Regions from separate parts of the Chryseobacterium sp. W4I1 genome, predicted to be linked through region 1. Evidence: riboswitches for the same ligand, from Rfam matches in the RefSeq annotation. Region 1 holds a riboswitch; each other region holds the start of a gene.
The links. A riboswitch is a leader RNA that binds a small molecule or an ion and turns the genes downstream of it on or off. The one in region 1 is predicted to bind S-adenosylmethionine.

Region 1 (3,289 bases):
CCCACAGATGCTCTTACTGCATAGTTTTTTACAAATTCATACCTCAGCGCCAGTTTTCCGTTCAAGGTATTTCCAAAATCTGAATAATTCTCAAATCTTCCTGCCAAATCTATATTTAATTTCTTGGCTAAATCATAAGAAACATCTGCATACACCGCTGTCGAATGTCTGGATTTCTTCAAGGCATTATCCGGTGAAAAACCAATGAAGGATTGTGAGCCACCATTCCCAATCACCGTAGAACCAGGTGTTGCAGGGTTTCCATTGATATCATATCTTGTATAAGAAGCTTCATCTCCAGGTTTGATTTCATACTGTTCAAAACGGAACTCTCCACCAAATGCCACATTAAACTGATTCAGATTTTTCGAAACATCAAGATTCACAGTATTCTGAAGGAAGCTGTGGGCTCCCGCATAAAAGCTTGTTGGAGATTTTACTCCCAACGAAGCATTGTTTGTATTGTCTACATTGTAATTGAATGTATTGCTTCCAAAAGTATTGCTTAAATCAATCAGCCAGTTATTTACATTATATTTTGCTCCTAGTGCGTAAGAAAAATCATAGACCTGTGAGCTCAATGTAGCCTGAAATCCATTCGGATAAATAGAAGAAACCACATTGGATGTTTCACCCGGCAATCTCCTGAAACCAAAACCCTTTCCTTCTTTAATACTGAAGCCTCCGAAAGAATATAGTTTAAAACGTTCACTTAACGGATATTCAGAATTAAAAAACAACTGTGCCTGCCTGATCTGCGCATCTCCGATCTGAAAATTAAAATCATCACGTGTGAGACCTCTCTCTTTCAACATAGCATTGTCTGCATTGATAGCATCTTGAGGATTATCTGCAAATTCGTAGGCAAAATTATCCCCAAAAATATCCAGATCATGATTCTGGGTTCTTGTCGTCTTACCTCTGTGGCTTAATTGTAATGAGAGATTCACATAGCTGTCTTTTTTACCCAGAGAAGATCCGTAATTGATCCCGGTCTGATAAGTTTCTCCGTCATTTCTCCCACTAATTCCATAAGATGCCGAAGCAGATGCTCCGATATCTTTTTTAAGAATAATATTTACGACTCCTGCAATGGCATCAGAACCGTACTGTGCGGCAGCTCCATCCCTTAAAACCTCTATCCTGTCAATTGCGATCACGGGAATCGTACTCAGATCTGTACCTACGGATCCATTTCCAACGGTATTCTGATAATTGACCAATGAAGTCGTATGTCTTCTTTTTCCATTAATTAAAACCAGAACCTGATCTGGCCCCATTCCTCTTAAGGTTACGGGATCGATATGTTCCGTACCGTCAGAAGCGGACTGCCTTACGGAGTTAAATGACGGAATCACATAATTCAATAAATCCTGAACGGTGGTTTGCGGAGCAGATCTTTGAAGTTTTTCTATATTGATAATATCTACGGGAACGGGTGTTTCCAGCTTTGTTCTTTTCGCATTCCGGTTTCCTACGATCACTACATCTTCGATTTGTGTTCCTTTTTCCTGTTCCTGTGCATTCACCAAAACGGAACCTAAGAGTATAACAGACAGGCTGAGTTTTTTCATCTTTTGTTCTTCTAAATTAAAATAATAAGCTTCCCCCGGAAATGATCCGCAGTGGCAAAAGACTTCAAGAAATGGAAGTGTTGTCAGGATATTGACTTTGCTCATCTTCCCCACAATGGGCTGGAATTAGCACCTTTACACTTTTTAGAGACGTGCAGGTTGCTAAGGTTTCACAGGGCCAAATCCCTCCACCTTTCTCGATAATCTACTGCAAAAGTAGACTAATATTTTTAATTACCCACCCCAAAAGTAGATTTAGATATCCTGTACCATGGTAAAAAAAGAGGAATAATGTAATTTCATTATCCCTCTTTTTATTTATTTAATAATCATTTTCTGAATGGCCGTCCCTGTTTCAGAATGGAGGTGAACCAGATAGGTTCCTGCCGGATAATTAGCTTTCAACTTATAAGTTCCGTTTTCCTGATTCAATTTAAATGAATCCATTTTTTTGCCGCTCATGTCGAAAATAATGATTTCTCCATTTTTGGCTTTATGATAAATGAATTGAGCCAAACCATTTTTCACCGGATTATCTGCGATCTGAAGTGATAATTTGTTCGTCGCATTTATATCAACGGTTGAAAGCGCTCCAGAGTAGTTTCCAAAAATTCTGAATTCTCCCGGCTGTAAGGTAATCGGAGCTGTTGTAGAAACAAAATTTGAAATAGAATTATCCATCAGATTCTGCCATTGCCCTGTATAAGGAAAATAGGGAACAACATTCTGAGCAGAAGTGGTATAATTGGCTAAAACCACAACGTTTTTTACTCCAGCTATTGTATTGTCATAAACATAAATTCTGGTGATTAAACCGTCAGGGTCATTGGTAAGATTATTAGATTCTACCGTATACGTGTTTGATTTGAAAACAGGATAAGTATTCCTGATATTAATTATTTTAGCCCAGGTATCATATACTGATTTCCTGTTCACATTGGTATCATACCCTAAGGTAAAAGCAACCGGTTTTTCATCAGTCCTGCATCCACTATTGATTGAACCGTCCGCACATCGGTTAATACTGAATTCATAGCCCAATTCACCAAACTGCCAGATCATTTTCGGGCCTGGAATCGTAAAGAATGTTGCTCCGAAAGTCTTCATTCTTTCAAGGGCGGTATTCAGGTTGGTAACATTGTAGCTTCCATTAACCGCTCCATAGGCAAGGTTTTTAAACATTAATCTTTCTTCATCATGACTTTCCCCATATCCTACTGCATGCTTATTGGTAAAACCGTGAAGCGTGTGATTCATTCTGTCATAGTTACTATTTTCCTTGTAACCCATTGTATTTTGGTTATAAGGCTCGGTTTGCTTATTCCAAAGCATTACCCCTTTTCCTTCAGCAATTCTGTAGTTTGCCCACTGCTGTTCTTCGGCATCCGTGCCTAAATGTTCAAAGATCATGTAAGAGTTGGGATCAATAGCCCACTGCTTGTCTGCATAATTCTTCATAATATCTACTCTGTCCTGCTGATAGGCATTGGTACATGCTTCATCATTTTCGGAGCAGTTTTGGGTGAATCCTTTTGTAAGATCCCATCGGAATCCATCGATATGATACTCTGTCAGCCATTGCTTAAGCGTTCTTTCAACATAATATTGTGTTGCGGGACTTGTATGGTTAAAATCATTAAATACATTATAAGAGTGCTTCGGAACCTGGTTAAAATAAGGATTATTAGCCGCAATATCACCGAAACCGTCTCCAT
Region 2 (3,289 bases), 750 kb from region 1:
TTTTTCGGCGTCTGCTTCATTTACCAAAATAGAGATTCCATTTTCAATTGCTTGTTGGGAGATCACTCCTACACTGATACGTGCCAAGGTAAGCGCTTTGAAAATTCTTCCGTCTATCCCGATTTCACCTAAGAAATCTTCCCCTTCAAATTTGATAATTGATCTGTTCTTTAAAAACTTAATTTCGTTAGCATTTTTCATTCTACAAAATATTTTTTATGATATTATTTAATTGTTTGTATTCCATTAAGAAGGCATCATGCCCGTGAATTGACTGTATCTCGTGATAGAAAACCTCTTCTTTTCTCTCTCTCAGCTGTTCAAAGCACATTCGGATTTCTGAGGCGGGAAAGAATAGATCTGTATCTACAGCGATCAGGTGCATTCGTGCAGTGATCTTTTCCAGCTGATTTTCTTCAGTATTGATATTCATCAGCAAATGATTCATGAGCTTATAAGATTTTAAACTAAATCTTTCGTTCAATGCATTTCCATGGTAAAGAAGCCAGTCTTCTGATTCTAACCGATGGTTCTGATGATGATATTTGTTTTGAAATCTATCGTTTAAGGATTGAGGAGTTCTATAACACAACATAGCATGAATCCTGGCTTTTTGCAGGGGTTCATCATTTCCGTTCAGCAGAAATTTCTGAACCAGACACTGTGCATGAAGCCAATCGTGGGTCTTAAGATCGCAGGCAATAGGAATAAATATCTCTGCAAGCTGTGGCTGTTTGGCCAGCATCTCCCAAGCGATCCCGCCTCCTAGAGATCCTCCAATAATGGCATATAATTTTTTGATATGTAAAGCTTCGAGACCTTTCAGGAATATTTCTGCAATATCTGAAGGGGTGAAATCTTCGTATTCATCAATTAAAAAATGATCATATCCGTTTCCGGGAATATTGAAACACAGAACGGTATATTGAGTCGTATCAATGATCTGATTTTCACCAATCAGCTGTTTCCACCATCCTTTCTCTCCGGAAACATTTGAATTTCCGGTCAGGGCGTGATTGATCAGTATAATGGGTGCTGTAAACAGGTCTTTCCCGAAGAGCTGGTAGCTCAACGGGATATAGTATTCCTTTTGGGAATGAGTATGATACGAAAGATTAATATAGTTTAGTTCTGTTTTCAATTCTATTATTATTTAATACAATTGAAAATGCCACAGGAAATGGCTGAAAAGAACTTCAGTAAGTTATCTGTCCAAAATAAATTTGGTAGAACGTAGCACCTTCTTTGCTTGCACAAAGGGTTGCTAAGGTTTCATAGGGTCTAATCCCTCAACCTTTCTTGATAACATTTTCAATATTTGAATGAACGCTCTGCAAAGATAGGTGTTTTCTTTTAAATTTTTCAAAAAAAATATTTAATATTAAAAAAGCCCACAATTACAAGTGTTTCAGAGCTATATTAAGAATTATTCAGATGAAAGGAATTGGAATTTTTTTTCAAAAAAACTACCTTCGTACTGAAAAATGATGAGATATGAGTGCTGAAAAAGAGCGATTACAAGATATAAAATGGAAAAACTGGGGTCCTTATGTAAGTAACAGGCAATGGGGAAACGTACGGGAAGATTACAGTCCGGACGGGAATGCCTGGCATCACGCCAATCACAACAATGCAGAAAGCTACGCCTACAGATGGGGCGAAGAAGGGATCGCAGGCATCTCTGATGTAAAGCAGATTTTCTGTTTTGCCTTTTCATTTTGGAATAAAAAGGACAAAATAATAAAAGAGCGTTTCTTCGGACTGAGCAATCCTCAGGGAAACCATGGCGAGGATATCAAGGAGATCTTCTATTACCTGGATAATACACCTACCCACAGCTATATGAAAATGGTGTACAAATATCCTATCAATGCATTTCCATATGATGATCTTGTGGCAGAAAACGGAAGACGTAGTAAAAAGGAACCTGAATACGAGATCTTTGACACCGGAATTTTTGATAACGATGAGTATTTTGATATTTTTATTGAATACTGTAAGGCCGATCACAATGATATTCTGGCAAGGGTAACGGTTCATAACCGAAGTAAACAGGATGCCCCGATCGTCATAGCACCTACAGCTTGGTTCAGGAATAACTGGAAATGGGGCTACAATTCGTACAAGGCACAATTGAATGCTTCTTATGATGGATGTATAGACGTAAATCATGACAGTATTTCTATTAAGAAATTTTATTCAAGAAATCTGGCAGCGAAAAGCGCTTTCTGTGAAAATGAAACCAACACTCCTAAATTATACGGAAGTCCGTACCCGGGAAATACTTACTTTAAGGATGGAATCAATGACCATATCATTTACGGGAGCAATACGGTGAATCCTGAAAAAAGGGGAACTAAGGCTTCTTTTATCATTGATGAAATTATTGGTGCAGGACAGTCTAAAACATTTGATTTCAGGTTGTGTCCGGATGAAGTTGATGAACCTTTTGAAAGATTTGATGAGATTTTTAATAACAGAATTACTGAAACGAACGAATTTTATCAGGAGATTCAGAATGAAACCACAAATGAAGATGAAAGAAATGTACAGAGACAGGCTTTTGCTGGACTTCTCTGGAATAAGCAGTTCTATCACTATAACGTTGGAAAATGGCTGAAAGGTGACCCTAATCATCAGGCACCAAGAAATTTCAATGAATATGTAAGAAATACGGAGTGGAACCACCTTCACAATAAGGATATTATCTCTATGCCAGATAAATGGGAATATCCGTGGTATGCAACCTGGGACCTGGCATTTCACTGTGTTCCTTTTTCTATTATTGATGCTGAATTTGCAAAGGGGCAGCTTCTTCTCCTGACGAAGGAATGGTATATGCATCCGAACGGTCAGCTTCCCGCTTATGAATGGAATCTGAGCGATGTGAATCCACCGGTACATGCATGGTCTTGTTTCAGGGTATTTAAAATTGATGAAAAACAAAACGGTAAACCAGATCTTTTATTTCTTGAAAAAGTTTTTCAGAAACTTCTCCTGAATTTTACCTGGTGGGTCAATCGAAAAGATAAAAGCGGTAACAATATTTTTGGTGGAGGCTTCCTGGGGCTTGATAATATCGGGGCTTTCGACCGTAATATGGTACTGAAAGACGGACAGCATCTGGAACAGGCTGACGGAACCAGCTGGATGGCTATGTATGCACTTAATATGATGCGTATTGCTATGGAATTAGCTCAATATTACCAGGTTTACGAGGATATGGCGATTAAATTTTTTGAGCATTATCTGTATATCGCAGAGGCAATGGAGAATTTAGGGGAAGGAA
Region 3 (3,289 bases), 610 kb from region 1:
CTCCAAAAATCCTTTTCCTGAGAAGTTATCCTCTTTGTTTTCATTTTTGTCTAAAGGAAGCGTTGCTGCAGCATTCTGATTCTGCAGTGCACTTGTAGGTCTGTATTTTCCGAAATCGTAAATTCTGTTTCCCTGTGCATCCAGTCGGTAGCTTCCATCTTCATTTCTCTCATAATAAGGATAAAAAGACGGAATTACCCTTGCTGCATTGATGATATTGTCTGTTCTTGAATCCGATGATGGCGGTGCATTCTGGATACTGTTGGTATAGCTTAAATTCACTCCTGCATTCAACCATTTTTTAACTTCAGTATTAACCTTCAATCTGGTTGCGAATTTTTGAAAACCAGACTCAATGGCAATTCCTTTATCATCCAAATACCCTAATGAAAAAAAATAATTACTTTTTTCGCTGCCCCCGCTGATATCAAAATCAACCTGACTTCTGGATGCTGTTCTTTGAAGAATATCTCGCCAGTCGTCATTCCATAAAGGTTTTGCTCCAGGAAGAAGTTTTCCGTCTGCTCCCACAGGATTTGGAAATCCGGCTCCGTAAGGATTGATCCCAAGTGCATTGACAAGATTATCACTTGCCATCTGTCCTGCCTGTTGTGAAGAGATCTGAGGAGACTTGTAACCATTTCTCAATGCTTCCCAATACAGCTGGAAATACTGATCCGTACTCACCTGCTTATAATCTTTGACCGCTCTGCTGGAAAATCCCTGACTGAGATTAAAATTCACTCTGGATTCTCCTTTCTTGCCGGATTTTGTGGTAATGATGATAATTCCGTTAGCTCCTCTTGAGCCGTATAATGAACTTGCTGTAGCATCTTTCAGAACACTGATGGATTCAATATCATTGGGGCTGATGGAATTGATGTTTCCATCAAAAGGAATTCCATCCACAACATATAAAGGATCACTGGAAGCACTTATAGAGCCCACTCCTCGAATCCTGATAGATGCCGTAGAACCCGGCTGTCCTGAAGCACTTACTGCCTGAACACCCGGAACCTGCCCTTCCAGAGCCTTTGTAATATTGGTAACAGGCCGGTTATTGATCTTATCACTTGAGATAGTGGCTACTGAACCTGTGTAGCTTGTTCTTTTGGCTTTACCATAAGCAATTACTACCACCTCATCAATTTCTTTTTCGGTGATTGTATCTTTTTTTGGCTTAATTTCCTGTGCCTGTACACTGATAATACCTAAGAAAAATACAGCGACTGGTGGAATCCAGATCTTAGAATTAAATAAACTTTTACTAATCATAATCAATTTTATTTATCATATATTAAAAATTAACCCCTTGCAGAAAAGTCAACAAAGGGCATCGATAAATACGATTAACCAAATGCTTATTTTTCCTTTAAGGCTGAATGTAACACCTTGCGCAGAGGCAGGTTGTTAAGATTTCACAGGGTCAGTTCCCTCCATCTTTCTTTATAAGCCGATCGAAATATGTTTGCAAATCTAAAAACAATTAGTCTACAAAACAAGTAGACTTTAAAATTTATTATTAATTTTTATCAAAATTTAAGTTAATTTTTAATTAAAGAATGTTATAACAGCTATTTATAGAATTATGAAAATATTAAACATGACAAATATCATTATCAATAACACAATAACATTCAAGTACAATTAAATTCAAAAAAAGTTCTATAATCAAACTAAACTTTTTAAATTTATACAATGAAAGTTTTAATTGTAAACGGCCCCAACCTGAATCTTTTAGGCAAAAGAGAACCTGAGATCTATGGTAGTATAACCATGGAAACCTGTTTGGAAGAACTGAAATCTGAATTCACTTCTCATGATCTGGAATATTATCAATCCAATATTGAAGGAGAAATTATTAACAGGCTTCAGGCAGATGATTTTGACGCAGTCGTAATTAATCCCGGTGCTTATACGCATTATTCGTATGCTATTGCAGACTGTTTAAAGAATATCAGTAAACCAAAGATTGAAGTTCACATCAGTAATATTTACAAAAGGGAAGAATTCCGTCAGAAATCTGTGACCGCTGCCAGTACAGATGCGGTGTTGTCCGGGTTTGGAATGGACGGATACAGATTAGCAATTTTAAGTTTGAAATAATAACAGAATTTCAGTGCTTTAACAAACGTGACATCCATTACTAGAATAGTACAAAACAGGCACTACAGAAAATATTGCATCGAACAAAAACCAAGTTAAGAAATAAAAAAGCCTCATCGTTGATGAGGCTTTTGTTGTATTAAGTAGTCTGCTGCTGAAGCTGAGGTCCTGAAGCAATTAACTTCTTCCCTTCTTCAGTATTACAGTACTGCTCAAAGTTTTTGATATATCTTGCAGCAAGATCTTTTGCTTTTTCTTCCCATTCTGTAGCATTGCTGTACGTTTCCCTAGGATCAAGGATACCTTCAGAAACATTTGGAAGCTGTGTAGGAATTTCAAGGTTCATGATTGGAACCTGAGTTTTAGGAGCATTTTCGATAGAACCGTCGATGATTGCATCGATGATTGCTCTTGTATCTTTCAGAGAAATTCTCTTTCCAGTTCCGTTCCATCCTGTATTTACCAAATAAGCTTTAGCTCCGTGCTCCTTCATTTTTCCGATCAATGTTTTAGAATACATTGTTGGGTGAAGAGTGAGGAAAGCTTCTCCAAATGCAGGAGAAAAAGACGGTTCCGGTTCAGTAATTCCTCTTTCGGTACCTGCCAGTTTGGAAGTATATCCACAAAGGAAGTGGTACTGAGCCTGGTTTTCATCCAAAATAGAAACCGGAGGCAATACCCCGAATGCATCAGCAGAAAGGTAAACGATCTTTTTAGCATGTCCTGCCTTTGATGGAAGAACAATCTTGTTGATATGGTAAATTGGGTAAGATACTCTTGTATTTTCTGTAATAGATCCGTCTTTATAGTCAGCTACACCATTGTGTACCACTACGTTTTCAAGAAGCGCATCTCTTTTGATTGCTCTGAAAATATCCGGTTCTTTTTCAGCTGAAAGATCAATTACTTTCGCATAGCATCCACCTTCGTAGTTGAATACACCATTGTTGTCCCAACCGTGCTCGTCATCACCAATCAGGAATCTTTTCGGATCTGCAGATAAAGTTGTTTTTCCAGTTCCGGAAAGACCGAAGAAAAGAGCAACATCTCCTTCTTCTCCTACGTTTGCAGAACAGTGCATAGAAGCCATTCCTTTCAGTGGAAGGTAATAGTTCATCATGGCAAACATCCCTTTTTTCATTTCACCTCCGTACCATGTACCTCCAATGATCTGTAGTTTTTC

Region 2: another riboswitch for S-adenosylmethionine. It lies ahead of QF044_RS20840 (alpha/beta fold hydrolase); the one in region 1 lies ahead of QF044_RS17285 (TonB-dependent siderophore receptor).
Region 3: another riboswitch for S-adenosylmethionine. It lies ahead of QF044_RS20135 (TonB-dependent receptor); the one in region 1 lies ahead of QF044_RS17285 (TonB-dependent siderophore receptor).

What each region holds. Positions count from the first base shown of each region.
Region 1 covers NZ_JAUSXQ010000001.1:3,716,155-3,719,443, forward strand. Annotated here, with positions in the region: gene QF044_RS17285 (TonB-dependent siderophore receptor) at 1-1,574, opposite strand, end outside; SAM riboswitch class I at 1,673-1,781, opposite strand; gene QF044_RS17290 (alpha-amylase family glycosyl hydrolase) at 1,893-3,289, opposite strand, start outside.
Region 2 covers NZ_JAUSXQ010000001.1:4,463,769-4,467,057, reverse strand. Annotated here, with positions in the region: gene QF044_RS20845 (NAD(P)-binding domain-containing protein) at 1-201, opposite strand, end outside; gene QF044_RS20840 (alpha/beta fold hydrolase) at 203-1,141, opposite strand; SAM riboswitch class I at 1,202-1,309, opposite strand; gene QF044_RS20835 (glucosidase) at 1,495-3,289, shown strand, end outside.
Region 3 covers NZ_JAUSXQ010000001.1:4,325,453-4,328,741, reverse strand. Annotated here, with positions in the region: gene QF044_RS20135 (TonB-dependent receptor) at 1-1,275, opposite strand, end outside; SAM riboswitch class I at 1,359-1,455, opposite strand; gene QF044_RS20130 (type II 3-dehydroquinate dehydratase) at 1,699-2,106, shown strand; gene pckA (phosphoenolpyruvate carboxykinase (ATP)) at 2,246-3,289, opposite strand, start outside.